3 regions of the Streptomyces sp. NPDC048269 genome follow, and region 3 is predicted to be linked to each of the others. Evidence: riboswitches for the same ligand, from Rfam matches in the RefSeq annotation. Region 3 holds a riboswitch; each other region holds the start of a gene.
What was found. Region 3 has a riboswitch for cobalamin ahead of AB0D48_RS20980 (prenyltransferase/squalene oxidase repeat-containing protein). Riboswitches for the same ligand answer to the same signal wherever they lie in the genome.
Positions count from the first base shown of each region.

Region 1: linked by a shared signal. The riboswitch ahead of AB0D48_RS32370 (energy-coupling factor ABC transporter permease) and the one ahead of AB0D48_RS20980 (prenyltransferase/squalene oxidase repeat-containing protein) in region 3 are both predicted to bind cobalamin.
Region 2: linked by a shared signal. The riboswitch ahead of AB0D48_RS09485 (ribonucleoside-diphosphate reductase subunit alpha) and the one ahead of AB0D48_RS20980 (prenyltransferase/squalene oxidase repeat-containing protein) in region 3 are both predicted to bind cobalamin.

Region 1 is NZ_JBEZLW010000051.1:22,458-32,460, reverse strand. Features, by position in the region: gene AB0D48_RS32400 (carboxymuconolactone decarboxylase family protein) at 1-66, shown strand, start outside; gene AB0D48_RS32395 (diacylglycerol kinase family protein) at 214-1,539, shown strand; gene AB0D48_RS32390 (amphi-Trp domain-containing protein) at 1,610-1,858, shown strand; gene AB0D48_RS32385 (DUF2252 domain-containing protein) at 1,928-3,268, shown strand; gene AB0D48_RS32380 (hypothetical protein) at 3,281-4,189, opposite strand; gene AB0D48_RS32375 (flavodoxin family protein) at 4,358-5,074, opposite strand; cobalamin riboswitch at 5,246-5,465, shown strand; gene AB0D48_RS32370 (energy-coupling factor ABC transporter permease) at 5,495-6,190, shown strand; gene AB0D48_RS32365 (energy-coupling factor ABC transporter substrate-binding protein) at 6,190-6,534, shown strand; gene cbiQ (cobalt ECF transporter T component CbiQ) at 6,538-7,287, shown strand; gene AB0D48_RS32355 (ATP-binding cassette domain-containing protein) at 7,284-8,114, shown strand; gene AB0D48_RS32350 (PadR family transcriptional regulator) at 8,150-8,707, shown strand; gene AB0D48_RS32345 (EF-hand domain-containing protein) at 8,808-9,020, opposite strand; gene AB0D48_RS32340 (tRNA-dependent cyclodipeptide synthase) at 9,275-10,003, shown strand, end outside.
Region 2 is NZ_JBEZLW010000006.1:151,823-161,825, forward strand. Features, by position in the region: gene AB0D48_RS09445 (HD-GYP domain-containing protein) at 1-135, shown strand, start outside; gene AB0D48_RS09450 (HD domain-containing protein) at 132-1,382, shown strand; gene AB0D48_RS09455 (hypothetical protein) at 1,513-2,508, shown strand; gene def (peptide deformylase) at 2,565-3,221, shown strand; gene AB0D48_RS09465 (hypothetical protein) at 3,310-3,501, opposite strand; gene AB0D48_RS09470 (helix-turn-helix domain-containing protein) at 3,686-4,654, opposite strand; gene AB0D48_RS09475 (hypothetical protein) at 4,736-4,930, shown strand; gene AB0D48_RS09480 (ribonucleotide-diphosphate reductase subunit beta) at 4,882-5,898, opposite strand; gene AB0D48_RS09485 (ribonucleoside-diphosphate reductase subunit alpha) at 5,898-8,288, opposite strand; cobalamin riboswitch at 8,431-8,562, opposite strand; gene AB0D48_RS09490 (GNAT family N-acetyltransferase) at 8,607-9,104, opposite strand; gene AB0D48_RS09495 (YbdD/YjiX family protein) at 9,172-9,378, opposite strand; gene AB0D48_RS09500 (carbon starvation CstA family protein) at 9,411-10,003, opposite strand, start outside.
Region 3 is NZ_JBEZLW010000018.1:64,751-74,753, forward strand. Features, by position in the region: gene AB0D48_RS20970 (energy-coupling factor transporter transmembrane component T) at 1-1,015, opposite strand, end outside; gene AB0D48_RS20975 (SCO2322 family protein) at 1,468-2,124, opposite strand; gene AB0D48_RS20980 (prenyltransferase/squalene oxidase repeat-containing protein) at 2,124-3,389, opposite strand; cobalamin riboswitch at 3,502-3,631, opposite strand; gene AB0D48_RS20985 (MBL fold metallo-hydrolase) at 3,701-4,762, opposite strand; gene AB0D48_RS20990 (aldehyde dehydrogenase) at 5,001-6,464, shown strand; gene AB0D48_RS20995 (ferredoxin) at 6,464-6,697, shown strand; gene AB0D48_RS21000 (acyltransferase) at 6,960-8,135, shown strand; gene AB0D48_RS21005 (TetR family transcriptional regulator) at 8,177-8,800, opposite strand; gene AB0D48_RS21010 (glycosyltransferase family 4 protein) at 9,006-10,003, shown strand, end outside.

The DNA.
Region 1 (10,003 bases), on a different contig from region 3:
GCCACCCACATCACGGAGGCCCTGGGAATCGCCATCGCCGTGGCCGAATCCGACAGCCGGCCCTGAGCACCGCCCTCCAGGGGTCCGCACGAGCCGCGCCCGTGGCGGGCGGCGGATGCCCCTGTGGCCCCACGGCCGCAACACCCCGGCCCGCGCGGCACCGTCCCCGGCCGCCCGGGCACGGCCCAGGACCGGTCGAAGGACGTGAGGACGATGTCCCTGGCGCCCCGTTCCGGCCCGCCGGCGCGCGCACGCACGTCGGCCAGGCTGGCCTTGGCCTGCGCGCTGGGTGCGGCGGGGTCGCTCCTGGCGGCGAGCGGGTTCGGAGGTCTGGTCATCCTCGCCGCCGGAGTGGCCTGTTCGGCGCTCACGGCGATGGGTACGTGGTGGGCGCTGTCCCATCGAGGGGCAGTGCGGGTGGCCGGTGCGCTGCTCGCGGTGGCCGCGCCCGTGGCCGTCCTGGTGCTGTACACCCGGGCGGGCCTGTGGCCCACCCTGCTGGCCGCGATCGCCCTGTGGGCAGCCGCCGTTGCCTGCTCGCGGTGGGCACTGCTGCACGCGCGGGAACCCGAGGGGATGCGTGCGGCCCCGTGCTCCCTCCCCCGGCACCCGGTGCTGATCATGAACCCGAAGTCCGGCGGCGGCAAGGTCAGCCGCTTCGGTCTGGCCGAGAAGGCAGAGGCGCTGGGCGCCCGGGTCGTTCTGCTGGGCGGCGCGGCCGAAACGGACCTCTCCGCGATCGCCCGGCGGGCGGTTGCCGAGGGCGCGGACCTGCTGGGGGTGGCGGGCGGCGACGGCACGCAGGCCCGGGTGGCCGAGGTGGCCGCCGAGCACGGCTTGCCGTTCCTGGCGATCTCCGCGGGCACCAGGAACCACTTCGCCATGGACCTCGGTCTGGACCGCGAGGACCCGGCCCGGTGTCTGGACGCGCTGACCGACGGGGAGGAACTCCGGATCGACCTGGGCTTCGTGGGGGGCCGCGCCTTCGTCAACACGGCCTCGTTCGGTGTCTACGCACAGGTCGTGCAGCGCCCGGAATACCGCGACGCCAAGGCGGGCTCGATTCTGGACGCGCTGCCGGACCTGCTGCTCGGATACTCCGGTCACACGCTCGACGCGCAGACGGACGAGGCGAAGCTGGAGTCCCAGCAGGCCCTTCTGGTCAGCAACAACCCGTACGCCGCCCCCGATCCCACGTCCGCGGGCGGCCGCAGACCCCGGCTGGACCAGGGACTGCTGGGCGTCGTCGGGATCCGGGTGGGCAACGCGGCCCAGGCGGCGGACATCGCGGTTCGAGGTGCCCGGGCAGCCGGTCTGCACGTACTGACCTCCCGCCGGATCGTCATCACCTCGCACACCGACCGCATCGCGGTCGCCGTGGACGGAGAGGCCCTGTCCCTGCCCGCCCCCGTCACCTGCGACATCCGCCCGGGCGCCTTGCGCGTTCTGGTACCGAGACACCGGCCCGGGTCCCGCATGCCCGCTCCGCACCCCAGCTGGCGCGATGTCGTCACCCTGGCGTTCGCCCGCTCCACATGAGGATGCCCCGTTTGATACATGACGTGACAATTAACCGTGCACGCCGTTCCCAACCATGTGGGAGACAGCCGTGAAGGACCTCGAATTCGAGCAGAAGAGTTCACTGTCACGCCTTGAGGCCGCCGATCAGCTCTCCGCTCTCGCGGACGCGCTCCGACGTGGCGGCAAGGCCGAACTGGACCTCGGGCCCGGGAGGCTGACCCTGCGCATCCCCGACGACCTCGTCAGCGAAATCGAGGTCGAGGTCGGCGACGGGCAGATCGAGCTGGAGATCGAACTCAAGTGGCCGACCCAGCAGGCCGGCGCCGCGAAGGAGTAGGCCCGCCCGCGATCCGCCGTACCGCCGTACCGCCGTCGTGGCCGGGACGGAGCGACAAGGGAGCAGACCATGACCAGTCCAGCCGACCGGGCCCGGATGGGGCGCGCGGTCCGCAAGCAGGTCGCACGGTCCTCGCACGGCCGGTGGACCCCGGCCGCGGACCGGCCCGATCCCCTGCGGCTGCTGCAGCGGCAGGCCGCCGGCCGGGTGGTCGAGCTGCTGCCGATCCGCTACGGGCGGATGTCGGTCTCCCCGTTCACCTTCCTGCGCGGCGCGGCCGCCGTCATGGCCGCTGACCTCGCCGCCGTGCCGAACACCGGTTTGACCGTCCAGCTCTGCGGTGACGCGCACCTGCTGAACTTCGGCGTCTTCGCCTCACCCGAACGGGCCCTGCTGTTCGACCTCAACGACTTCGACGAGACCCTGGCCGGGCCGTTCGAATGGGACGTCAAGCGGCTCGCCGCCAGCGTCGCGGTGGCCGCCCGCGACCGGGGGCACGGTGACGGACGCGCGTGGCGAGCCGCTCTCGCCGCGGCCGGCTCCTACCGGCGTGCCATGCGGCAGCTGGCCGAGCAGGGCGAACTCGCCGTCTGGTACCAGCGGATCGACCCTTACGCCGTACTCCCCGTGATCCGCGAGCGCAAGCGGCGGGGACGGGCCGAGGCGAACCTGGAACGCGCTCGCGGGCGCACCAGCCTGCAGGCACTCGACAAGCTCACCGAGGTCCGGAACGGCCGTCGGCGCATCATCGACGACCCCCCTCTGCTGGAGCCCGTCGGCGAACGCGCGACACGGGCCGTCGACAAGATCTTCAGCGAGTACCGCAGCACTCTCCCCGAGGAACGCCGCCTCCTGCTGGACCGCTACCGGTTCGTGGACGCGGCCCGGAAGGTCGTCGGCGTGGGAAGCGTGGGCACGCGCTGCTTCATCATCCTGCTGACCGGCCGCGACGCGCAGGACCCGCTCTTCCTCCAGCTCAAGGAGGCCGTGCCGTCGGTGCTGGAGGATCACCTGCCGGCCGACGGCCACGCTCATCACGGCCACCGGGTGGTCGCGGGGCAGCGGCTGATGCAGGCCACCGGCGACATCTTCCTCGGCTGGACGAGCGGACCGGAGGGGCGCCACTTCTACTGCCGTCAGCTGCGCGACATGAAGGGATCGGCGGTGGTCGAGACCATGGGCCCGGCCGTGCTCCGCCAGTACGCGGAACTGTGCGGCACGGCACTGGCCCGCGCCCACGCCCGCTCCGGCGACCGCATCGCCATCGCCGGTTACCTCGGCAAGGCCGACGCCTTCGACCGGGCCGTCGCCGACTTCGCGCTCCACTACGCCGACCAGACCGTCTCCGACCACGCCGCGCTCACCGCCGCCGTCTCCGGCGGCGACATCATCGCCACCTCCGGCGTCTGAACGGGACCCCGCTCACGGCTGCTCCGGCTTCTCGGACGGCGCGTCGGAGGACTCGTCGGACGGCTCCTCGGACGGCTCTTCGGACAGCTCGTCCGACAGCTCCTCGGACGGCTTGCTGGACGGCCGGAAGCTGGAGATCCTCCCCCGGGTGGTGTGCCAGCGCTCCCTCATCTGGCTGACCACGCTGTCCCATTCACGGCGGACCTCGTCATCGGGCGGCCGCTCGCCCTGACGGATGCGGCCGAGTTCATCACGCACCTCCCGTCCGAGCGCCGCCGACCCCACCACGACCAGCACGATGCCGAAGAACGCCGAGAGCATCGCGAAGACCACGCCCATCGCGCCGTAACGGTCGGCGTAGGAGTTGAACAGACGCGGCAGGTAGAAGTCCGCGCCCACGCCATAGAGCGCCATCAGGACGGACACGATGACACCGAACGGCAGGAGATCGCTCCAGGCGATCCTCTTCGCCGACAGGATCCAGCCACCCCAGACGAGGAAGAGCCCGCTCAGCGACGCTTCGAGCAGGTTCACCGCCAGCGTGAGGTGCCCCCGGCCGGCGACGGCGAAGAGCCAGCCGCTCACGGGCACGTAGATCACGAAGGCCAGGACCCACTTCGCGTCATTGACCGTGTTGCGCATGCTCAGGGGCTTGAGCTGCCAGGTCTGCTCGAACAACCGCTGCACCGCCCGCGCGAAGCTCAGCATGGAGATCAGCAGGAACAGGGCCCCGAGGACGCCGACGCTCGTGTCGGCGGTCGAGGAGAAGACGTCCCGCACGGCATCGGCTCCGGCCCCTGTGAGGCCGTACCGGTCGATGATCCGGTCCGCAACGTCCTGACCGCCGATGTCGGCCAGCACGGCACCGAAGAGGATCGCGAGGGAGACCATCGCGGTCAGCATGCTGGAAGCCAGCGCCATCGAGCGATCGAACCCCGCGATTCTCTGGAACCGGTTCACCACGCGGAGCGCGAATGCCGGACGCAGCCAGAACGTCAGCGTTCTCGTGAATCGCTCGCGATCGATCTGAGCCGCCCTCCCCTCCGTGGATCTCGGTGGTCCGTGACCGGGCGCCTGCCGGGCCGTGTCTCACCTGTGTTCGGGGTTCTCGAAGTCGAAGCGGCACCCCGCGTCCCACTCCGACCGCTGGTTGCCGTGGGCGGGGACGCCACCGGCGTCCTTCAGCATCCTCGCCAGGTGGAGCATGTTCCAGGTCATGAAGGTCGTGTTGCGGTTGGTGAAGTCGTTCTCCGGGCCGCCGGAACCGGGGTCGAGGTAGGAGGGACCGGGGCCGGCCTCCCCCACCCAGCCCGCGTCCGCCTGCGGCGGGATCACGTATCCCAGGTGCTGCAGGCTGTACAGCACGTTCATCGCGCAGTGTTTCGCGCCGTCCTCGTTGCCCGTGATCAGACACCCGCCGACCCGGCCGTAGTAGGCGTACTGCCCGGCCTCGTTCAGGATCGACGAACAGGCGTAAAGACGTTCGATGACCTGCTTCATGACCGAGGAGTTGTCACCCAGCCACACCGGCCCGGCCAGCGTCAGCATGTCGGCGGCCATCACCTTGCTGTAGACGACCGGCCACTCGTCCGTCTCCCAGCCGTGCTCGGTCATGTCCGGCCACACGCCCGTGGCGATGTCGAGGTCCACCGCGCGCAGGACCTCGACCTGCACGCCCTGGCGTTCCATGATGCCGCGGCTGCGATCGATCAGGCCCTCCGTGTGGCTGCGTTCCGGCGACCGCTTGAGCGTGCAGTTGATCACCAGGGCCCGCAGATCGCCGTGGGCCGCTCCCGTCTCCGCCATCGTTCTGTCTCCTTCGTGCGGCATGGGCGAGCCGGGCCCGCGGACCGCCCTGGTGGGGCAACGTGTACCGCTCTGCGCCCTCCACTTCACCAGGCCGCACCCCCGTGCGCCCGACGGGCTGGGCCACTCGCCGTACGCCGGGCACCGCCAGGCGGGTGGCGTTCGGAACGGTTTGTTACCACTCCGCGCGGCCGACTAGGGTCAGTGGGCCTTGGTGTTCGGGAAACCGGTGTGAAACCGGTGCGGCCCTCGCCACTGTGATCGGGAAGTCCGGCTCCATTCCTTCGGGAAGCCACTGGGCCCGCGCGGGAAACCGCACGGCCCCGGGAAGGCGGAGTCCGGGCATCAGTACCCGTGAGCCAGGAGACCGGCCGGGGCGCGCTGTCCATCCACGAGGTGCTGGAGAGGTCTTCCCCACTCATGCATATAGCCGAGGGGTTTCTGCCCCCTTTGCACGCGGTCGCCTGGGGCGCCGCGTCCGCTCCCTTTGTCGTACACGGAGTACGCGCCCTCACCCGCGAGGTGAAGGCCCACCCGGAGAGCACGCTGCTGCTCGGAGCGTCCGGAGCGTTCACCTTCGTACTGTCCGCCCTGAAGATCCCTTCTGTGACTGGCAGTTGTTCCCACCCCACCGGTACCGGGCTCGGGGCCATCCTCTTCCGGCCGCCGATCATGGCGGTGCTCGGCACGATCACCCTGCTGTTCCAGGCGCTGCTGCTGGCGCACGGCGGGCTCACCACCCTCGGCGCCAACGTGTTCTCGATGGCGATAGCCGGGCCCTGGGCGGGCTACGGCGTCTACCGGCTGCTGCGGAAGTTCGGCGTGCCGCTGATGGTGACCGTCTTCTTCGGCGCCTTCTTCGCCGATCTGGTCACCTACTGCGTGACCTCCGTCCAGCTGGCCCTGGCCTTCCCGGACGCGAGCAGCGGCTTCGTCGGCTCGCTGGAGAAGTTCGCCGGCATCTTCGCGGTGACGCAGATCCCGCTCGCGGTCAGCGAGGGGCTGCTGACCGTGCTCGTGATGCGGCTGCTGATGCAGTCCAGCACGTCGGACCTGGTCCGGCTCGGCGTCGCGAAGCTCACGGGATCCGGGAAGAAGCAGGAGGCGTCGGCCTGATGACCAGGAACGCGAAGATCAACACCCTGCTGCTGCTCCTGGTGGCGGCGCTGGCCGTACTCCCGCTCGCGCTCGGCCTGGGCGAGGGCAAGGAGGAGCCGTTCGCCGGCGCCGACGCGCAGGCGGAGGCGGCCATCACCGAGCTGAAGCCGGACTACGAGCCCTGGTTCTCGCCGCTGTACGAGCCGCCCTCCGGGGAGATCGAGTCGGCGCTGTTCGCCCTCCAGGCGGCGCTGGGGGCGGGCGTGCTCGCGTACTACTTCGGCGTCCGCAAGGGTCGCCGTCAGGGTGCGGCCGCCGCCGCTGCCGAGGCGGGCCCGCCCACGTCCGCCACGGAGTCGTAGGCGGTGCTGCCGATCGACGCGGCGGCGCACAGCAGTCGCTGGCGCCATCGCCACCCTCTGGAGAAGGCCCTGCTGGGGATCGGACTGACGGTCGCCGCGGTGTGCCTGCCCCCGTGGCCCGGCGGGCCGCTGGTCGCCGCGGCCACCCTCGCCGTGCTCCTCGGCCCCGCCGGGGTGGCCCGGCGGCAACTGTGGCGGGCCTTCCGCATCCCGCTCGGGTTCTGCTTCACCGGGGCGCTGCCGCTGCTGTTCGCCGTCGGGGGGCCGGCCGGCTTCGTCTCGCTGGCCCCGGACGGCCCCCGGCACGCCGTGGAGTTGCTGCTGCGCACCTCGGCGGCCTCGCTCGGCGTGCTGCTGTTCGCGTTCACCACCCCGGTGTCGGACGTGCTGCCGCGGCTGGTCCGGGCGGGGGTGCCGGCTCCCGTGGTGGACGTGGCCCTGGTCATGTACCGGATCGGGTTCCTGCTGCTCGACTCCCTCGCCCGGGTCCGGCAGGCCCAGGCGGCCCGGCTGGGCACCACCGGCCGGGCGGCGGCGTGGCGTTCGGTGGGCGGGCTGGCCGCGACCTCGTTCGTACGGGCCTTCGACCGCGCGGCGCGGCTCCAGTCGGGCCTGGCCGGGCGCGGCTACGACGGCGCGCTGCGCGTGCTCGTCCCCGAGGCCGCACTGTCCTGGCGGTTCCTGGCCGCCTCCGCCGCGCTGCTGACCGGGCTGACCGTCATGACTCTCGTACTGAAGGAGCTGTACTTGTGAGGCCGTTGGTGGAACTGGTGGGCGCGGGCTACGCGTACGAGGACGGGCCCGCCGTGCTCTCCGGCGTCGACTTCGGGATCGCCGAGGGCCGGGCACTGGTCCTGCTGGGCCGCAACGGCAGCGGCAAGACCACGCTGATGCGGCTGCTCAGCGGAGGCCTGCGGCCCGGGTCGGGCGCGCTGCACCTGGACGGGGCGGTGGTCGCGTACGACCGCGCCGGCCTGACCCGGCTGCGGACGGCGGTCCAGCTGGTCGTGCAGGACCCGGACGACCAGCTGTTCGCGGCCTCGGTGGAACAGGACGTCTCCTTCGGCCCGATGAACCTGGGCCTGCCCTTGCCCGACGTCCGCGAGCGGGTCGACTCCGCCCTCGCCGCGCTGGACATCACGGCGCTGCGGGACCGCCCGACCCACCTGCTCTCGTACGGGCAGCGCAAGCGAGCGGCGATCGCGGGCGCGGTGGCGATGGCTCCGCGGGTGCTGATCCTGGACGAGCCGACCGCCGGGCTCGACCCGGACGGCCAGGAGCGGCTGCTGGACGCCTTGGCCGGGCTGCGCGCGTCGGGGACCACGGTGGTGATGGCCACTCACGACGTGGACCTGGCCGTACGGTGGGCCGACGACGCCGCGGTCCTGACCCCGTCGGGCATCCGGGTCGGCCCCGCCCGGGCGCTGCTCTCGGATCCCGCCCTGCTCGCCGAGGCGGGCCTGCGGCAGGCCTGGTCGCCGGCCGTGACGGCCTTCCTGCGTGCCCGCGGCCTGCTGCCCGCTGACGTCCCGGGCCCCCGCACACCGGAGGCGCTGGCCGCATGGCCGTCACGGCCGTAGACCGGCCGGAGCCACGGCAAACCTAGGATGGCGTCATGTCGCTCCCGCACGCCATCCTCACCGCCCTGCTCGAGAAGCCCTCGTCAGGGCTGGAGCTGACCCGGCGGTTCGACAAGTCGATCGGGTTCTTCTGGTCGGCGACGCACCAGCAGATCTACCGCGAGCTCGGCAAGCTGGAGGAGTCCGGGCTGATCCGGGAGCTGCCGAGCGAGGTGCCCGTACGGGGGCAGAAGAAGGAGTACGAGGTTCTGCCGGCGGGCAGCGCGGAGCTCGCCCGGTGGGTCGGCGAGAGCCAGGACCCGAAGCCGATGCGCGATCCCCTGCTGCTGCGCCTCCGCGCGGCGGGGGTGGTCGGGCCGCAGGGGCTCGGACCCGAGCTGCGGCGCCATCTGGAGCTGCACCGGCGCCAGCTGGCCCAGTACGAGGCCATCGAGGAGAAGGACTTCCCGCCGGAGCGGGACGCCGTGGAGGACCGGCTGCGCCGTCTCGTCCTGCACGGCGGGATCGCCCTGGAGACGTTCTGGCTGCACTGGCTCCAGGAGGCCCTCACCGAAGTCGAGGACATGACGCCCCCGGGCGGCACTCCGGCATGACCGCATCCCGGGCAGGGCGACGGCATGACCGCGCCCCCGCCCGGCAGCAGGGGCGGGGGCGACGCGGAGGCCGCTGCGCGCGGGCCTGCTTCGCGGGGGCCTACTTGTTCAGGGCGGCCCAGAACTCGTCGAAGCTCAGCAGGCCGTCGCCGTTGGCGTCCTTGGCGGCGAGCACGGCGTCCGCGACCGCGCCGGTGACGTACGCGTCGCCCATCGCCTTCATGGCCGCGCTGTACTCGTCGGCCGTGACGAAGCCGTCACCGTTCACGTCGAACTTGTTGAACGTCGCCCGTGCGCTCTCGATGTCCGCCACTGGGTCCACCCCTTCTCGGTGCTTGTTGACCGGCTCAGGGTAGCGGCCCCCGGAGCCGGCCTCCGCTCCGGGTCCCGTTCGGGCGGCAGATAGATATTCAATTACTCTTCCGTAAGGCGGAAGCGATAATTCCGGCCAACAAATCCAGCCTGGACTTGTCACGCTCCGGCACCACCGCATAACGTACCGGCATTGCCGCCACACCAGGAGCGCAGGGCTCCCAGGGACAAGCGGCAACAAGGGCGATCACACAGGTGACGATCACAGCTGATGCATCATTCGAAGTTCTGCCCTTCACCCGCACCTGCCGCCATATCTGGGAAGACGGCGACCATGTGCTCATCGGAGTGAGTCCTGGCAACAGCTACTTCAGCTCCGAGCGCATCACCCGTCTTGCCCAGTGGGCCACGACCCGCTTCGCGCAGGTCGACTTCGTCTACGCAGACCTCCACGTGGACCGGATGTTCGCCGCTTTCGGCTACACCCCGGAGCACGCGGAGAAGCGCGCCACGAAGGAGATAAAGGCAGTCCGGCGGCGGATCCTGAAAGGTGTGGAAGAATCAGGACCGCCTCAGGGAGAAATCCGTGTGAGGGCACTTTCGGAGTTCCAGGAGAACCCCGTCTACCAACTACTGCACCGGCGCGTGCTGCATTTTCTGGAGACCGACGACGAATTCCGCAAGGGCTGCGAGAAGATGGCCTTGCACTTTGTCGGCTCCAAGTTGCCGGAAGGTGAATCCATCACAGACGAGCAGTTGCAGGTCTGTTTCGATTACATGGCGGCCGAGCTGCCGTTCTTCGTGGACACCCCGAGCATTCTCGACGTGCCGTCCTCGGTGGCGGCCTACCACGTCAAGATGCCGCTGACGGACGTCCTCTTCGCGCGCGGCGGAGGCCTGCGCGCCACCCGCAATCAGGCGTACGCCGTCGTCCGCCCCGAGGCGGCCGGGACCGCGCAGGAGCACACGGCGCCCGGGAGCGAC
Region 2 (10,003 bases), on a different contig from region 3:
CTCCAGGTGATCAGCGGCGCCTCGCCCCCCGGGGGCGGGCAGGGGTCGCCGACCCTGGCCGCCCTGCCCGGCCAGGGCGCCCGCCCGACCGCGGCCACCCCCGCGTCTCCGGCTCCGCCGGGGGCCGGCACGTGAGGGCGACCGCAGTGTGGACCGTGCGGGGAGCGGCCGGGGTGCTCACCGCCGCCGGGCTCGGGCACACCCTGTGGAACGGGCTCGTCGAACCCGGCATCGCCCTGGCCTTCGGGATCCTGATCACCATCGGCGAGCTCGCCCGCCGCGAACCCACTGACCGCCGGCCCGCGCCGCTCGGCTCCGCCGGAGCCCTCGCCTACGCCCTGCTCGGCCAGAACGCCGGGCAGCCCACCCGCCACGGGGTGCTGCAGATCGTCGCGGTCGTCGTCGCGGCCGCCCTCGCCGGGATCGTCCCGCACGTCGCCAGGGGCCGCGGCCCGGCCGTCGACCACATCGCCCGCCGGGTCCTCACCGTCGCCTTCGCAGCCGTCTGTTTCCAGCCGCTCTACAACTCCGGCCGACTGGAGGAGCGGGTGGGCCAAGGCCCCTACCTCGTCCTCTTCCTGCTCCTCCTCCTCGGCCTCACCGCCCTGTGCGACGCCGTGCTCGCCGCCGCCCTCGCCGCGGCCCGGACCGGCTGGCCGTACGGGCCCCTGCTGCGCGACGAGCTGCGCGCCCAGCTCGGCATCGGGTCGGCGATCTGCGCCACCGGCGTCGTGATGGCCCTCGGCGTGGCCGGCGCCGGGCTGTGGGCCCTGCCCGTCTTCAGCGTTCCCCTGCTGCTGACCCAGCTGTCCTTCCACCGGATCACCGCGATCCGCACCACCTACCGCCAGACCATCACCTCCCTGGCCCGGGCCACGGAGATCGCCGGCTACACCCCGACCGGCCACTCCCGCAGGGTCGCCGCCCTGAGCTGCGCCGTCGGCCGGGAGCTCGGGCTGTCGGAGCGGGAGCTCACGGTGCTGGAGTACGCGGCGCTGATGCACGACATCGGGCAGCTCTCCCTCGTCGACCCGGTTCCGGACGGGGCCACCGCGGAGCTGCCCGCCGCCGAAGCCCGCCGGATCGCGCAGCTGGGCGGGGAGGTGGCCCGCCAGACCGGGGTGCCCGCCGAGGTCGCCGTGGTGGTGGAGCGGCAGGCCGATCCGTACCGGGAGCAGCCCGTCGCCGCCCGCATCGTGCGGGCGGTGAACGCGTACGACGACCTGGTCGGCGGGAACCGTCACCCGGGCAGCTCACTGGCCGCTCTGGAGCAGCTCCGCCTGGGCACCGGGCACGCGTACCAGCCGGAGGTCGTGGACGGCTTGGCGAGGGTTCTGGCCAGGGGCGGACGTGACAGAGTTGTTCCTGTCCAACCTGGGTAACCCATGGGTAATGAGCGGCCGTCCGAGTGGGCATGGTTGGATGCCAGTAAGAGGGACCGTAAGAGTGTCCGCAAGGCTGCACCTAGTCCCCCAGCTTCCGCTGGGAGGTGCCCCCAGGCAGGCGGGAATCGTGAGGATCTTCGGGAAGGTACGGCATCGGCCCTCCGCCTCGTGGCGGCAGGCCACCGACCGCGCGTTCACGCTGATCGGCGACGGGCGGTACGAGGACGCGGGGGCGCTGCTGACGAGAGCCGCGGACCTGGAGCCCTGGCTGTCCGAGTCCTGGTTCAACCTGGCTCTGCTGCACAAGTTCCGGCACGACTGGGAGCAGGCGCGGGCCGCCGGCCTGCGCGCCGTGGCCCTGCTGGACCGCGAGACCGGCGCCCCGGACTGGTGGAACGTGGGGATCGCCGCGACCGCGCTGCAGGACTGGCCGCTGGCCCGGCGGGCCTGGCAGGCGTACGGGCTCAAAGTGCCCGGCGACCCGCACGGCGCCGGAGGCAACGGTGAACCGGTCGGCATGGAGCTCGGCAGCGCCGCCGTGCGGCTGTCGCCCGAAGGCGAGGCCGAGGTGGTCTGGGGCCGTCGGCTGGACCCGGCCCGCATCGAGGTCCTGTCGATCCCGCTGCCGTCCTCGGGGCGCCGCTGGGGCGAGGTGGTGCTCCATGACGGGGTCCCGCACGGCGAGCGGGTCACCGCGGCCGGACCCTCGTACCCCGTCTTCGACGAGATCGAGCTGTGGGCGCCGTCGCCGGTGCCGACCTGGGTGGTGCTGCTGGAGGCGGCCGGCGAGGCGGACCGGGACGCGCTGGAGCAGCTGGCCGCGGACGCGGGCTTCGCCGCCGAGGACTGGTCCTCGTCGGTGCGGCTGCTGTGCCGGACCTGCTCGGAGAGCGAAATGCCGAGCGACGAGGGCGACGGGGAGCACCTGGACCCGCACGACCACAGCGAACCGGGGCATCCCGGACCGCTGGGTCACCGCACGGCCGGTTCCGGCTCGCTGTGGGTGCCGGAGCGGGAGTGCGGCATCGCGGCGCCGGCCGGGCTGGTGCGCGGACTGCTCGACGGATGGGTCGCCGACAGCCCGGACAGCCGGGAGTGGCGGGATCTCGAAGAAGTCTGCTGAGCCGGGCCGTAGGCTGTACGGGCACATCGGTGACTTACGGAAGGCGTACGGCGGATATGGCGCAGCAGGAGAACGAGGTTGTCGAGGCCGAGGTCGCGGTCGGCACCGAGGTGAACGACGGGTACGTCGTGGACACCGAGGACTGTGCGGAGCGCGAGCTGGCCCACCGCGAGCGGGGCACCGCCCGCCCGATCACGGTGGTCGGCAACCCGGTCCTGCACCGGGAGTGCAAGGACGTCACCGAGTTCGGCGACGAGCTGGCGCAGCTGATCGATGACATGTTCGCCAGCCAGAAGGCCGCGGAGGGCGTGGGCCTGGCCGCGAACCAGATCGGTGTGGACGCCAAGGTCTTCGTCTACGACTGCCCGGACGACGACGGCCTGCGGCACACCGGAGTCGTGGTCAACCCGAAGCTGGTCGAGCTGCCGGCCGGCGCGCGGGTGCTGGACGACTCCAACGAGGGGTGCCTCTCGGTCCCGACGGCGTACGCCTCGCTTGCCCGCCCGGACTACGCCGAGGTCGAGGGCCAGGACGCGCAGGGCAACCCGATCAAGGTGCGCGGTACCGGCTACTTCGCGCGCTGCCTCCAGCACGAGACCGACCACCTGTACGGGTACCTGTACATCGACCGGCTCTCGAAGCGGGACCGCAAGGACGCCCTGCGGCAGATGGAAGAGGGCACCCCGCGCTACGAGACCGTCCCGAACGACTGATTTCCCGCGGCGCGTACGCACACCTACGGCAGGCCCCCGCTCCCAAACCGGAGCGGGGGCCTGCCGTAGGTGCGCGTGGTGCGACGGCCTAGCTCTGGGCGAAACCCCAGCCGCTGTCGGCGGGAGCGGCGTGCTTCGCGGTCTCGGCGGGCACGGCGCCCCAGCCGCTGTCGGCCGGTGCGGCGCCCCAGCCGCTGTCCGCGGAGGCGGTCGCGGTCGCGCCGCCGGCGAGCAGGACGGCGAACACGGCGGCGGTGAGGATGCGGGCGGTACGGGACATTGGTGGCCCCCCTGGGCTGTGGTGAGCGGCGCGCGGCCGGGCGCTGTGCGGCGCGGCCAGGCCGGGCGTCCTCACCGTACGCCACTGGCCGACTACGTACCGAGCTGGTTCGGGCCAAAGGTTCTCTGGTTCTCGGCCAGGAGCACCCGCCCGGTGTGCCGGGAGTGCCTGCCCGGCGCTCGGCTCAGGCCGCGGCCTGCGGACCCCGGAAGGTACGCCTGAACGCGTTCGGTGTGGTGCCGAGCGTCCGCAGGAAGTGGTGCCGCAGAGCGGCCGCGTTGCCGAAGCCGCAGCGCCCCGCGACGGCGTCGACGGTCTCGTCGGTGGACTCCAGCAACTCCTGGGCCAGCAGGACCCGCTGGCGCAGGACCCACTGGTACGGCGTGGTGCCGGTCTCCTGGAGGAAGCGGCGGGCGAAGGTGCGCGGCGACATGTGCGCGCGCTCCGCGAGCTGCTCGACGGTGATCTCGTCGTCCAGGTGCCGGGCCATCCATCCGATGACCTCGCCGACCGTGTCACAGGACGTGCGGGTGAGCGGCCGCTGGATGAACTGCGCCTGCCCGCCGTCCCGGTGCGGCGGCACGACCATCCGCCTCGCGATGGTGTTGGCCACCTCCGCGCCCTGCTCCTGCCGGACCACGTGCAGGCAGGCGTCGATCCCGGAGGCGGTGCCCGCCGAGGTGATCACCTGACCCTCGTCCACGTACAGCACGTCGGGGTCGACCAGGGCGCGCGGGTAGCGGCGCGTCAGCGTCGGGGCGTGCATCCAGTGGGTGGTGCAGCGGCGGCCGTCGAGCAGGCCGGCCGCGCCCAGCGTGAAGGCTCCGCTGCACACGCTCAGCACGCGCGCGCCGCGGTCCACGGCCCGGTTCAGCGCGTCCAGCAGCGGCTGCGGATACGCGCGCGAGGGCGCCTCGCGGTCGGCCGGCAGGCAGATCAGGTCGGCCTCGTCCAGCCGCTCGATCCCGTACGGGAGGGTGAGGCCGAAGTGGCCGTCGCCGACGGACAGCGGATTGTCCTCGACCGCGCAGACGGCGAAGTCGTAGGCGGGCAGGCCGATCTCGCTGCGGTCGATCCCGAAGACCTCGCAGAAGATGGCGAGCTCGAAGGGGGCGACCCCGTTCACCACGGCCACGGCCACGTTCTTCAGCATGACTCCAGTGTGGCAGTAATTCGCACTTTCATGACAGTCCTGCCACTGTCCGGGTTTCGCCGGTCCCGCGACATTGGACGCATGAACGTTTTCCTCGACTACACCGTCGTCCTCGCCGTCGCCGCCCTCCTGCTCGCCCCGGCCCTCCACGGAATCGTCCGGGAACGCAGGATCGGCCGGCAGCTGCGCGAGGCAGCCACCGGCCGATCAGTGGTTCGGCGACGGACTCAGAAGTCCTCGTCCAGGTCGACCGTGCCCTCGACCGCGACCTGGTAGGCCGACGGACGGCGCTCGAAGAAGTTCGTCAGCTCCTGGACGCCCTGCAGCTCCATGAAGGAGAACGGGTTCTGCGAGCCGTACACCGGCGGGAAGCCGAGGCGGACCAGGCGCTGGTCCGCGACGCACTCCAGGTACTCGCGCATCGACTCGGTGTTCATGCCCGGCAGACCGTCGCCGCACAGGTCGCGGCCGAACTGCAGCTCCGCCTCCACGGCCTCCTTCAGCATGTCGGTGACCTGCTGCTGGAGCGCGTCGTCGAAGAGCTCCGGCTCCTCCTTGCGGACCGTGTCCACGACCTCGAAGGCGAAGTTCATGTGCATGGTCTCGTCGCGGAACACCCAGTTGGTGCCGGTGGCCAGGCCGTGCAGCAGGCCGCGGCTGCGGAACCAGTACACGTACGCGAAGGCGCCGTAGAAGAACAGGCCCTCGATGCACGCCGCGAAGCAGATCAGGTTCAGCAGGAAGCGCCGGCGGTCGGCCTGCGTCTCCAGCCGGTCGATCTTCTCGACCGAGTCCATCCACTTGAAGCAGAACTGCGCCTTCTCGCGGATCGACGGGATCTCCTCGACCGCGTCGAAGGCGGCCGCGCGGTCGTCCGGGTCGGGCAGGTAGGTGTCGAGCAGCGTCAGGTAGAACTGGACGTGCACGGCCTCCTCGAACAGCTGGCGCGACAGGTACAGGCGCGCCTCCGGGGAGTTGATGTGCTTGTACAGCGTCAGCACCAGGTTGTTCGAGACGATCGAGTCGCCCGTCGCGAAGAACGCGACGAGCCGGCCGATCATGTGCTGCTCGGCGGGCGTCAGCTTCGCGAGGTCGGCGACGTCCGAGTGGAGGTCGACCTCCTCGACGGTCCAGGTGTTCTTGATCGCGTCCCGGTAGCGCTCGTAGAAGTCCGGGTAGCGCATGGGGCGGAGCGTGAGCTCGAAGCCCGGGTCCAGGAGGTTCTTGTTGTCGTGGGAACTCATTACTGGCAGGCCTCGCAGGACTCGGGGTTCTCAAGGGAGCAGGCGAGCGCTTCCGCGTCGGCGACGGCCTGGGGGAGCGCTGCGGGGGTGGCGGCCTGCGCGGCGCGGGCGATCTTCGTCGCCGGGCGCGAGCGCAGGTAGTACGTGGTCTTCAGGCCCTGCTTCCAGGCGTACGCGTACATCGAGCTGAGCTTGCCGATGGTGGGCGTCTCCAGGAACAGGTTCAGCGACTGCGACTGGTCGAGGAACGGCGTACGGGCCGCCGCCATGTCGATCAGGCCGCGCTGCGGGATCTCCCACGCCGTGCGGTACAGCTCGCGCACCTCGGCCGGGATCCAGCCGAAGCCCTGCACCGAGCCGCTCGACTCGCGCAGCGCCTCGCGGGTCTGCGCGTCCCACACGCCGAGCTGCTTGAGCTCCTCCACCAGGTAGCCGTTGACCTGGAGGAACTCACCGCTGAGGGTCTCGCGCTTGAACAGGTTGGAGACCTGGGGCTCGATGCACTCGTACACGCCCGCGATCGAGGCGATCGTCGCCGTCGGGGCGATGGCGAGGAGCAGCGAGTTGCGCATGCCGGTCTTGGCGACCCGGGCGCGCAGCGCGTCCCAGCGCTCCGGCCAGTTCAGCTCGACGTCGTAGTGATCGGGATGCAGGACGCCGCGGGCGGTGCGGGTCTGCTCCCACGCGGGCAGCGGGCCGCTGCGCTCGGCGAGGTCGCAGGAGGCCTCGTACGCGGCCAGCATGATCCGCTCGGAGAGCTTGGTGGACAGGGCCTTCGCCTCGGGGGAGTCGAAGGGCATCCGCAGCTTGAAGAACACGTCCTGGAGGCCCATGGCGCCCAGACCCACCGGGCGCCAGCGGGCGTTGGAGCGGCCGGCCTGCTCGGTCGGGTAGAAGTTGATGTCCACCACGCGGTCGAGGAAGGTCACGGCGGTGCGGACGGTCTCGTCCAGCCGCTCCCAGTCGATCCCGCGACCGTCGGCCGTGTCGATGACGAAGGCGCCCATGTTGACCGAGCCGAGGTTGCAGACGGCCGTCTCGCCGTCGTTGGTGACCTCGATGATCTCGGTGCACAGGTTCGAGGAGTGGACGACCGAGCCCGGCTCGGCGGTCTGGTTCGCCGTGCGGTTGGAGGCGTCCTTGAAGGTCATCCAGCCCTGGCCGGTCTGCGCGAGGGTGCGCATCATCCGGCCGTACAGGTCGCGGGCGGGCATGGTCTTGCGGGCCAGGCCCGACTCCTCGGCCTTGCGGTAGGCGGCGTCGAACTCGTCGCCCCACAGGTCGACCAGCTCGGGCACGTCGGCCGGGGAGAACAGCGACCAGTCGGCGTCGGCGTTCACGCGGCGCATGAACTCGTCCGGGACCCAGTGGGCGAGGTTCAGGTTGTGCGTACGGCGCTGGTCCTCACCGGTGTTGTCGCGGAGCTCCAGGAACTCCTCGATGTCCGCGTGCCAGGTCTCCAGGTAGACGGCGGCGGCGCCCTTGCGGCGGCCGCCCTGGTTCACGGCGGCGACGGACGCGTCGAGGGTCTTCAGGAACGGCACGATGCCGTTGGAGTGGCCGTTGGTGCCGCGGATCAGCGAACCGCGGGCGCGGATGCGGGAGTACGACAGACCGATGCCGCCGGCGTGCTTGGAGAGGCGGGCGACCTGGTGGTAGCGGTCGTAGATCGAGTCGAGCTCGTCCAGCGGGGAGTCCAGCAGGTAGCAGGAGGACATCTGCGGGTGCCGGGTTCCGGAGTTGAAGAGCGTGGGGGAGGACGGCAGGTAGTCGAGGCGGCTCATCAGCCGGTACAGCGAGGCCACTTCCTCGACCGCGCGCATGCTCTCGTCCTCCGCGAGGCCGCAGGCCACGCGCAGCATGAAGAACTGCGGGGTCTCCACGACCTGACGGGTGATCGGGTGGCGCAGCAGGTAGCGGCTGTGCAGGGTGCGCAGGCCGAAGAAGCCGAAGCGGTCGTCGGCGCCCTCGGCGAGGGCGTGCTCCACGAGGGCGTCCAGGCGGCTCGCGTGGATGCGCACGAACTCGGCGGTGCGGTCGGCGATGAGCCCCTCGCGGTGCCCGACCGCGACGGACTCGGAGAAGGAGGTCGCGCCCTGGCCCGCGGCCTCGTCACGGACGGCGAGGGTCAGCAGCCGTGCGGCGAGGCGGGAGTACGCCGGGTCCTCGGAGATGAGCCCCGCGGCGGCCTCGGTGGCCAGCCCGCGCAGTTCGGCCTCGTCGGCGGCCAAGCTGCGGCCGCGCAGCGCGGCGGCGGCCACCCGTCCGGGGTCGGTGTCGGGGAGGTCGGCCGTCAGCTCGGTGAGGGTACGCAGCAGCGTGGCCCCCGGGCCCTCGGTGTTGTCGCCAGAAATGGACTCGGCGCGCGGTGCGGAAGGCGCGATGGTCACGGCGGGAGCTCTCCCTCGCTCGGCCCGGTCATCGGCGGGGCGGGGCGCGGGCGGGCGCATGCGGGCGTGGCAGTAACGCGTACACCGCATGGCGTCCACCGGCCCAACCGCGAGGCCCGGACGTATCGGCACCCGGTTCGGTCGAGCCGGGCGCGCTGTCGGCAGGTCCTCGGACTCGCGGATGCACCGATCGGTGCACTTCATACCGTTGCGGGACAGTTCCGGATTCGCACCGGATTCCCCTGCGGCGACAGCAGGCATGAGCATACATGTGGGGGCGGTCGGATGCGGCAGCCCCCACATGTTGTGTCCACGCGGCTACAGCTTCAACTCGTAAGTGAGCAGCCTCAAGCCCTCGATCGGCGCCCAGTCCCGCTCGGGCGTGCGTACGAAACCCAGCCGCGCGTAGATCCGGTGGGCGCCGGCCATGCTGTGCTGGGTGGAGAGCACCAGTCCCGTCACGCCCTCGATGGCCCGGGCCCGCTCGACACACGCCCGCACCAGCGCCTCGCCGGCGCCCTGCCCGCGCGCCTCGTGGGCCACGGCGAGCATCCGGAACTCGGCCTCGTCCGGGCCGGCGATGTCGGCCAGCGGGCTGCCGGGCGCGGCGAAGGTCACTCCGCCCAGGACCCGGCCGTCCTGTTCGGCGACCAGCACTTCGGCCTGGGCGGCGCGGCCGGCCACGTCGCGCAGCACGTGCAGGTACTCGTCGTCCTCGTTGAAGTCCAGGTGCCCGTCGGCGAGGTAGGCCCGGGCGGTGATCTCGCCCAGGTCCGCGTAGTCGGCGGGCCGCACCGGCCTGATCGTGATGTCCATGCCGTCGAGTGTGCCGCAGGCGTGCCGAAGGGCCCCACCCGTTTCGGGCGGGGCCCCTCGGCTGCCCTCAGCAGCAGCGGAAGCCCTCGCGGGGGTCCGCCTCGCGCGCGTCCGTACGGGCCCGCTCGAACTCCCGGCGCGTCGGGACCGGCGCGTCCGGGTCGTGGGAGCGGGCGTGGGCCACGTACCGGTCGTACGCCGCTTCGCCCGAGAACTCCCGTACGTAGAACCGGACCCGCGCCAGCGCGCCGCGCAGGCCCGCACGGCCGCTCATGACGCTGCTCACGAGGCCGCTCATGACGCCGCTCATGAGGACAGCGGCTCCTTGACCCGGCCGCCGCCCGAGTCGAGGCCGGAAGCGGCGAGCTCCGCCCTCTCCTCGGCGGTCGGGATCAGCCCCGCCGGGGCGATGATCTTCGACTCGGTCCACGGGACCTCGGAGAGCTTCACGGACTCCGGGCTGCTGATGGCCTTGAAGCAGGTCCGGGCCGCGTCCGCCAGCACGATGACGATCAGGATCGCGAACAGCGCCGACAGCGCACCGTCCACCGTGGCGTTGGTGACGACGGTGTGCATGTCGCCCATGTTCTTGGCGGGAGGCAGGACCTTGCCCGCGTCGATGCCGGTCTGGTACTTGTCGCGCTGCGCGAAGAACCCGATCTTCACGTCGTCCGAGAAGATCTTCTGGTAGCTCGCGGTGAGCGTGACGGCCACGTCCCACGCCAGCGGAACACCGGTGACCCAGGCCCACTTCAGCCGGCCGGACTTGACCAGCAGCGTGGTGCAGACGGCCAGGGCGACCGCCGCGAGCAGCTGGTTCGCGATGCCGAACAACGGGAAGAGCTGGTTGATGCCGCCCAGCGGGTCCTTGACGCCGACCCACAGGAAGTAGCCCCAGC
Region 3 (10,003 bases):
GGACGGCGGCGACAGCCGCACCCGACCCGGCGACCAGCCATGCACGCGCCCCCCAGCGGTCGGGCCGGTAGCGGGTCCGCACCGACCGGCGCCCGCCGAGGTGCAGCCCCGCCATGGCCAGGACCAGGCCGATGAGGAGGACGGGCAGGCCGTACGCGGCTCCCTGCGCGGCGAGCAGCCCGTACGTGCCCGCGCACATGCCGAGCAGGCCGCCGAGGGTGAGGACGTTGGTGGTGTGCCGGACGGCGGGCGGGACCTGCGCGGTGCGCCCGTACCCGCGCGCGTCCATCGACGCGGCCGTGGCGACGGACCGTTCGAGGGCGCCCTCCAGGACGGGGAGGCCGATCTGGAGGATGGCCTTCACCCCGCCGGTGGGGCGGCCGCGCAGACGGCGGGCGGTCCGCAGGCGGACGACGTCGGCGACCATGTTCGGCGCGAAGGTCATGGCGACGACGACGGCGACCCCCGCCTCGTAGAGGGCGGCCGGGAGGGACTTCAGGAGCCTGGCCGGGTTGGCGAGTGCGTTCGCGGCCCCCACGCACACGAGCAGGGTGGCCAGCTTGGCGCCGTCGTAGAAGGCGAAGACCAGCTGTTCGGCGGTGACCTTGCCGCCGAAGCGGATGCCCTGGACCCAGGCGGGGAGCGGGAACTCCGGGAGGACGAAGAGGACGTGCGAGCCGGGCACGGGGGAGCCGAGGAGCATGGAGAAGAGGAGGCGCAGGCCGATGACGACGAGTCCGAGCTTGAGGAAAGCCCCGTAGGAACGGGCCCAGGGGGCGGCGGTCCGGCGGGCCGCGACCACGTAGCCGGCCACGCCGACGATCAGGCCGAGGAGGAGGGGGTTCGTCGTGCGCGACGCGGCGGTGGCGAGACCGAGGGCCCAGAGCCACCAGGCTCCCGCGTGCAGGGCCGTGGCCCTGTCGGCGCGGGGTGCGCTCCAGCGCCTTCGGCGGTCGTACGAGGACCCGTGCCCGGGATCCGGCGCCGAGGGCGGGCTCCGCCGGGCCGGGGTCACGTCGCCGGGTGCGGCTCCGGTGGGCCCGCGCCCGGCCTCCGGCCGGGCGGGATACCCACCCGCACCACCCGTCCGGACCGCAGCCCGGGTGCGGGTGGCCCCGGTGGGTGCCTGCGCGTCGTCGGCGTCCGCCCCGCCGGTGCGCGGTTCGGCTGCCGTGGGCTCCGGGGGGTGTTGGGTGCCGTCGGCGTCCGTCCCGTCGGTGCGCGGCCCGGCCGCCCCGGGCTGCGTGGTGAGCGGGGCGCTGTCGGCGTCCGCCCCGCCGGTGTGTGGCCCGGGCACCCCGGGCTCCGGGGTGCGCTGGGTGCTGTCGGCGTCCGCCCCGCCGGTGTGTGGCCCGGGCACCCCGGGCTCCGAGGTGGGCTGGGTGCTGTCGGCGGGTGTCCGGCCGTTGCACGGTCCGGCGGCGCCGTCGGCCTCGGGACGGTTCGGAGGGACGGCCTCGGCGGGTGTCATCGTGTGCGGCGGCGGGACTGCCACAGGGCGGCTGCGGCCAGGGTGGCCACTGCTGCGATGCCGGCCAGGAGGCCCGCCGACGGGCCGCCGCCCTCCTGCTCCGGGGTTGCCGCCGGGGCCGCCGGGGCCGCCGGGGCGGCCGGGGCGTCGGCCAGCGGCTCGCCGCAGCCCTGGCCCGGGTAGCCCGAGATCGCGCACAGAAGCGCCGCGCTGTTGTAGCGCAGCGGCTTCGCGACCGACGCCAGGGCCTCGGCCGTCGTGGCCTCCGGGGCCACCTGGGCGCAGGCCGTGCGCGGCTCCGGCTGCGGCGGGGCGTCGCCCGCCGGGGCGTCCGCCGGGACGCCGAAGTCGATGACCAGCGCCACCCGCTTCCTGCCCTCGGCCGCCGGGGTCGCCCCGCAGATCGCCGAGAAGTCCGCCGCCGCCCGCGGCAGCGCCGCCTCGGCCGCCGCGTCCTTGCTCACCGCGAAGCGGAAGCCCTGCACCGAGCCGTCCGCCGGACGGGCCGTCGAGGGGCCCGTGGAGGCGTACGCCCACCGGCCGCCCGCGCCGTCCCAGAACGACCAGTAGCGGTAGCTCGATGCCAGGGCCGGTGCGGCGGCCAGCAGAACGAGGGTGAGGCCGAGAGCCAGCGGAAGGAGGCGGCGGGGCATCAGAGCTGGTTCTTCTTCTTGCGGCGCCCGCTCAGCAGGATGCCGATGCCCACGCCGGCCGCGCCGCCCGCACCGATGATCCACCAGATGCTCTGGCCGCCCGAGGGCTTGTCCTCGTCACTGTCCACCGTGGTCGCGGAGGTGTCCGTGCCCTGCGGGGCCGGGCCCGTCGCGTTCAGCGCCGACACCAGGTCGGTGCCGCCGAAGGACTTCGGGTCGGTGCCCGTCGCGTGCGCGGCCAGGATCAGCGTGCCGAGGGCCGCAGGGTTGTCCTTCGACCACTGCGCCGAGTTGGCCTTGAGCCACTCCAGCGCACCCGCCGCCGACTGCTTGTGCCCGGCCGCGGCCAGGGCGATCACCGCGTCGGCGGTGTTGCCGGTGTCCGGGGTCGGCTGGTCCGAGCCCGGGGTCGAGGCCGTGAGGTGGCCGTCCTTCTCGAGGGCCTCGGCCAGGTAGCCGGCCGCGCCCTGGGCGGCGGCCACCGGGTCGGCGGAACCGGCCGGGCAGGCGAGCGCCGTCGCGGGGGTGTCCGTGGTGGCGGGCGGAACGGCCGCGCCCGTGCCGAGTCCGGCCAGCGCCGCGGCGGCCGTGGCGTCGGCGTTGGCGAGCAGCTTGCCGTCGACCGGCTGGAACGCGAAGGCGCCCCGGTCGGCGGCAGGCTCGGCGGAGCAGCCCAGCTGGAAGGTGAGCAGCGCCTCGTAGGGCGACTTCCCCGCCTTCGACTTGACCTCGGCCGGCTTCTCACCGGCCGCCGCCAGGGCGCTGATCACGATGCCGGTCGAGTTCGCGTCCGTACCGCTGTCCATGGCGCCGCCGGGGTTGCTGCTCCAGCCGCCGTCCTCGTTCTGTACGGACTTCAGCCACCCGACGGCCTTCTTCACCGTCTCGTCGTGGCCGCCGAGCGCGGCCAGCGCCTGCACGGCGGCCGCGGTGGCGTTGGAGTCGATGTACGTCGAGGCGTCGCACGCCTTGGCGGTGTCCGCGCGGAAGGAGGGGAAGGAGCCGTTCGGGCACTGCTGGCCGGTCAGCCAGTCCACGGCCTGCCCGGCGGGCTTGACGCCCACCGTGTGCAGTGCGAGCAGCGCGAACGACTGCCGCCACACGCCGTCGTACATCGGGTCCTTCTTGCCGTAGAGCCCGGAGGGGATGACCGGCGGCGCGGAGGGCGAGGCGGGCGGGGCGGTGTCGGCGAGGGCTGCGGGGGCGGCGCCCACGCAGAGCACGGCGGAGGCGGCGAGCGCGGCGGCGCTGCGGCGGACGTTCATGGGGCGGATGCCTCTCGTGCTGGGGAGCTGGAGGCAGGCACGCTCAGGCACCGGGCTCCGGCTCCGTTTACCTCGACGGTGCCGGCCGCCGGGGGCCCGGCGGCACGAGCCGCGCACTTCCGGTACGGGGCATTCCGGCTCCCCGCCGCGGCGGTGCCGAGGGCGGGTCACGGTTGCGGGTCAGCGCCGGATTCGCACCGGCTTCCCCCCGTACAGAGGTGTGGACGACGGATTCACTCTACCGGCCCGTAACCCGCGCGCCCGGGGGCGCTGCCCGCCCCGAGCCCGCTCCGGCCGCGACGCCGTACCCGTTACAGCGCCCGGTAGGTCACCGGGTCGGTGCCCGGGACCACCTCCGCGCGGCCCTGCTTCACCAGCCGCCGCAGGTGGGCCTCCGCCTCGGAGACGGCGATGTTGCGGGAGCCGTACGGGATCTGCTCCCAGGGCCGGTTCCACTCCATCCGCTCCGCCAGCGCCCACGGGGTCAGTGGCTCGGCGAGCAGCGCCCACAGCCCGGTGAGCCGTTCCTCGTGGTGCTCGAGGAGTTCCCGAACGCGGGCGGGGGCGTCGGTGAAGGCGTGCTGGTGGGCCGGGAGCACCTCGGCCGGGCCCAGGCGTCCGATGCGTTCGAGGGAGTCGAGGTAGTCCCCGAGGGGGTCGGTGACGCGGGTGTCCTCCGGGGTCTCGTACAGGCCGATGTGGGGGGAGATACCGGGCAGCAGGTGGTCGCCGGAGAAGAGGCGGCCGTTGCCGGGGAGGTTCGCCGGGTGCTGTTCCTCCAGGTGCAGGCAGACGTGCCCGGGGGTGTGCCCGGGAGTCCAGATCGCGCGCAGCCGGCGTCCGGCGAGGGGGAGCAGCTCGGCGGGGACGATCTCCCGGTCGGGGACGGCGGCGTGCAGGCCGGGCAGCGTCCGCATGCGGCCGCCCGCGCGGGCGGCGCGCAGCGGGGCGATGTGCTCCTCGGGGGCTCCGGCGGCCGCGAGCTTCTCGCTCATGTAGTCGAACCAGACGCCCGGCTCGGCGGACCGGGTCCGTACGACGACCTCGGTGTCGGCGGCGTGCATGGCGATCCAGGCACCGGACACGGCGCGGACCTGGCCGGACAGGCCGTGGTGGTCGGGGTGATGGTGGGTGATGACGACGCCGTGGACGTCGGCGAGGGCGATGCCGAGCGCGGCGAGGCCGGCGACGAGGGCGTCCCAGGATTCGGGGTCGTCCCAGCCGGTGTCGACGAGGACCGGGCCGCGGTCGGTGTCGAGGACGTGGACGAGGGTGTGCCCGAGGGGGTTGTCAGGGATGGGGACCTTGATCGCCCACACTCCTCCGCCGTGGTCGGTCACCTGTGACGTGTCCTGTGGTGTGTCCTCTGACATGAGACCCCCAGTCCCTGAGCCGAGCCGACGAGCCAAACCGAACCGAACCGAACCGAACCGAGCGTGGTTCCGCACGGGAAGCCGAACGAGAACTTGTTTCAGTAGTAGCCCAAGTCGACCACCTCCAGCGCTTTCTGACTAGTCGTTCGATCTTCCGGGCCGTTCCGCCCTGGCCGTGGACTCCTCTAACTAGAACTGGTATCAGTTCTGGAACGCCAAGCCGCAGGAGGCATCAGCCATGACCGAGCTCGTGGAACACGGACAACTGTTCATCGGCGGGGAGTGGACGGATCCGCTGGGCAGCGACACGATCCAGGTCGTCTCCCCCCACACCGAGCAGGTCATCGGCTCCGTGCCGCACGCCTCGAAGGCAGACGTCGACCGGGCGGTCGCCGCCGCGCGCAAGGCGTTCGACGAGGGGCCCTGGCCGCGGATGTCGCTCGACGAACGCGTCGCCGTCGTCTCCCGGATCAAGGACGCCATAGCCGTCCGGCACGAGGAGATCGCCCGTTCGATCAGCTCCCAGAACGGATCCCCGTACTCCTGGAGCGTGCTCGCCCAGGCGCTCGGCCCGATGATGGTCTATGACGCCGCGATCACCGTCGCGCGCGCCTATCCGTACGAGGAGCACCGTCAGGGCGTCCTCGGCCCGATCCTGGTGCGCCGCGAACCGGTCGGGGTCGTCGCGGCCGTCATCCCGTGGAACGTGCCGCAGTTCGTGGCCGCCGCCAAGCTCGCGCCCGCGCTGCTCACCGGCTCGACGGTGATCCTCAAGCCGTCCCCGGAGTCCCCGCTCGACTCGTACATCCTCGCCGACATCGCGCGCGAGGCCGGGGTGCCGGAGGGAGTGCTGTCGATCCTGCCCGCCGACCGGGAGGTCAGCGAGTACCTGGTCGGCCACCCCGGCATCGACAAGGTCGCCTTCACCGGCTCGGTCGCCGCCGGCAAGCGCGTGATGGAGGTCGCGGCGCGCAACCTGACCCGCGTCACCCTCGAACTCGGCGGCAAGTCGGCCGCCGTGATCCTGCCGGACGCCGATCTGGACACCACCGTCGCCGGGATCGTGCCCGCGGCCTGGATGAACAACGGCCAGGCGTGCGTGGCCCAGACCCGCGTGCTCGCGCCGCGCAGCCGGTACGAGGAGGTGGCCGAGGCCCTCGCGGCCGCGGCCGGGGCCCTGGTGGTCGGCGACCCGCTGGACCCCGCGACCCAGCTCGGCCCTCTCGTCGCCCAGCGGCAGCAGCAGCGGTCGCTGGACTACATCCGCATCGGCCAGGAGGAGGGCGCGAAGGTCCTGTCGGGCGGCGGCCGCCCGGCGGGCCTGGAGCGGGGCTGGTACGTGGAGCCCACCCTCTTCGGCGAGGTGGACAACTCCATGCGGATCGCCCGCGAGGAAATCTTCGGCCCGGTCGTCTGCCTGATCCCGTACGGGGACGAGGCGGAGGCGGTACGGGTGGCCAACGACTCCGAGTTCGGCCTGAGCGGCAGCGTCTGGACGGCCGACGTCGAGCACGGTGTCGACTTCGCGCGCCGGGTCCGGACGGGCACCTTCAACGTGAACACCTTCAGCCTGGACATGCTCGGCCCGTTCGGCGGCTACAAGAACAGCGGCGTGGGCCGGGAGTTCGGGCCGGAGGGCCTGAGCGAGTACCTGGAGCACAAGATGATCCACCTGCCGGCGGGCTATGAGGCGGGTGCCTGATGGGCGACCGCTGGCAGGTCGAGGTGGACCGGGGGGTCTGCATCGGCTCGGGCATGTGCGTGAACCACGCCCCGGAGGGCTTCGCCCTCGACTCCGCCCGGCAGTCGCACCCGCGCACCCCGGAAACGGACGCGAACGAGCCGGTCCTGACGGCGGCGGAGGGCTGCCCGGTGGAAGCCATCATGATCACCTTGGCCGCCACCGGCGAACCGGTCTTCCCGCCGGAGGAGTAACCCCTGTTCAGGGCCGGCGACTGCGGAGTGTGACACTTCTGCGGGGCCGCCGGGCGATCCGGCCCGGGCCCCGCAGGGGGAACCACCGGTGGGCGGCGGCGGGGGCGGGACAGTACGAGCGGACGGGCCGGGGACCGTGTTTCACCCGGCCTGCCGCATAGCCCGGATTCCTGTGGATGCACACAGCATCGCTACGATCACGGGGTTCCATCCCCACGAAACGTACCGGTGTCGCGACACCGCAGGAAATTCCAGAGGTGTCATGTCCGACAGGTCCGTCCTTGCCGTGGAGCGCGTCCCGGCGCCTGCCGAGGCGCCGCAGGAAGCTCCCGACCCCGCCCGTCGCCGGAGGGTGGTGTTGAGGGGTGGCGGGTCCGTGCGGGCGCCGCGAATAGCGGTGCTGGACGGCCTGCGGCTGCTCGCGGCGCTGGCGGTGGTCCTGTTCCACTACCTGGCCGGCACCGGGACGATCCCGTGGCAGCGGACGTCGGTCGAGCTGTTCCCCACGCTGCACCGGGTCGCCGGGTTCGGCTGGCTGGGCGTGGTCTTCTTCTTCATGATCAGCGGGTTCGTCATCTGCATGTCCGCCTGGGGCAAGTCGCTCCAGCAGTTCTGGCAGGGCCGGATCCTGCGGCTGTTCCCGCTCTACTGGGCGGCGGTCGTGCTCGCCTCGGCGGCCGCCCGTCTGGGCCCGCACACCCCGGGAGAGCAGCGGGTCACCGTCGGCCGGATGCTCACCAACCTGACGATGCTGCAGGAACCCCTCGGCGTGAACGGCATCGACAACGTCTACTGGACGCTCTGGGTCGAGCTGCGTTTCTACCTGATCTTCTCGCTGGTCGTCCTGCTGGGCACCAGCCACCGCCGGGTCGCGAACTTCTGCTGGCTCTGGGCGCTGGGCTCGGTCCTGGCCCCGGCGTCGGGCATCAAGCTGCTGGACCAGCTCCTGGTGCCCGCGTGGGCGCCCTTCTTCATCGCCGGCATGGCCTTCTACCTGATCCGCCGGGCGGGCCGGATCGAGGGCGAGACCCTGGGCATCCTGGCGCTGTCCTGGCTGCTGATGCAGCACTGGCTCCCGGCGATCATGGAGGGTGAGGGGCACGGCATCAACTGGAAGGTCTGCCTGACCGCGATCACCGTCATGTACCTGCTGATGGGCCTGATCGCGCTCGGGAAGCTGGACCGGATCCAGTGGCGCTGGCTGCCGGTCGCGGGCGCGATCTCGTACCCGCTCTACCTCGTGCACCAGTCGCTGGGCGTGCGGGTGATCTGGCGGTGGAACGAGCAGTGGGGCGCCTGGCCGACGCTGCTCGGGGTGCTCGCGGGGATGGCGCTGATCGCCTGGCTGCTGCACCGCCTGGTGGAGCGGCCGCTCACCCGGCTGCTACGCCGCCTGATGGCTCCGCACGCCGAGCGGCCGCAGAAGCTCGCCGCGTAGGCGGCAGGTCAGCCGCGCCCGCGCCGGCCCCGGCGGCGGCTTCAGGCCTTTTCCGGGGCCGTCAGGTCGATCAGGCGGCAGACCGTCTCGATGTCGATCTTGACCTGTGCGATCGAGGCGCGGCCCGACAGCCAGGTGATCAGCGCCGAGTGCCAGGTGTGCTCGATGACCCGGACCGCCGAGAGCTGTTCCGCCGTCGGCGGGGCCTCCAGGCCCATCGCGTCCAGGATGATCGCCGTGGTCAGCCGGGACACCGTGTCGACCTCGGGGCTCACGCTGCGGTCCGCGAAGGTCAGCGCCCGCACCATCGCGTCCGCCAGGTGCGGCTCCCGCTGGAGCGCCCGGAAGGCCCGCATCAGGGTCTCCGCGACCCGCGCCGCCGGGTCGTCCCCGGCCGGCGGGTGCTTGCGCAGCGTGGTGTGCATGTGCTGGAGCTGGTCCTGCATGGTGGCCACCAGCAGGTGCACCTTTGACGGGAAGTAGCGGTACAGGGTGCCCAGCGCCACGCTGGACGACTCCGCGACCTCGCGCATCTGGACGGCGTCGAAGCCGCCCCGGCTCGCCAACTGGGCGCTGGCGTGCAGGATCCGGCGGCGGCGCGCCTCCTGGCGCTCCGTCAGGGGAGGGGACGCCGAGGTGTGGGCGGCCTTCGCTTCCGCTGTCATGTGTCCCGTTCCGAGTCGTTGCGGGGCTGATCCGGAGCCAGCATGTCAGGCGCCGAAGCCGTGGCGCGAATCACCTGCTCCGCCTCTTACGGTGTGGTTTCCGGCCGGTAGATTCAATGGTCTCAACGGATCAAGTCTGAAACTTGTTCTACATTATCCGAGCGGTTACGCTCCGGCGAAAGTGCAGGGATGAAGGGGGCCAGGAGTGACCGCTGAGGCCATGGTGACGAGCCCTTTCCCGGGTTCCGCCACCGACGGCGACCGCCCGCTGCGCATCGCGCTCCTCACCTATAAGGGGAACCCGTTCTGCGGTGGCCAGGGCGTCTACGTCCGCCACCTCTCGCGCGAGCTCGTACGCCTGGGACACTCCGTCGAGGTCATCGGCGCGCAGCCCTACCCGGTGCTCGACACGGGCGCCACGCTCACCGAACTCCCGAGCCTCGACCTCTACCGGCAGCCGGACCCCTTCCGCACTCCCAAGCGCGACGAGTACCGGGACTGGATCGACGCGCTGGAGGTCGCCACCATGTGGACCGGCGGCTTCCCCGAGCCGCTGACGTTCTCCCTGCGGGCCCGGCGCCATCTCGCCGCCCGCGCCGGTGAGTTCGACGTCATCCACGACAACCAGACCCTGGGATACGGCCTGCTGGCGGACCTCGGCGCACCCCTGGTGACCACGATCCACCACCCCATCACCGTCGACCGGCAGCTCGACCTCGACGCCGCCACGGACCGCATGAAGCGGGCCTCCGTACGGCGTTGGTACGCGTTCACGCGCATGCAGGGCCGCGTCGCCCGGCGCCTGCCCTCCGTGCTCACCGTCTCCGGTTCCTCCAAGCAGGAGATCGCCCAGCACCTCGGCGTCCAGGACGGCCGCATCCACGTCGTGCACATCGGCGCCGACACCGACCTGTGGTCCCCGGACCCGTCCGTGGCCGAGGTCCCGGGCCGCATCGTCACCACCTCCAGCGCGGACGTCCCGCTCAAGGGGCTCGTCCACCTCGTCGAGGCGCTCGCGAAGCTGCGCACCGAGCAGCCCGACGCCCACCTCGTCGTCGTCGGCAAGCGCGCCGAGGAGGGGCCGGTCGCCCGCGCCATCGAGGCGTACGGGCTCCAGGACGCCGTCCGCTTCGTCAAGGGCATCACCGACGCCGAACTCGTCGATCTCGTCCGCAGCGCCCAGGTCGCCTGCGTGCCCTCCCT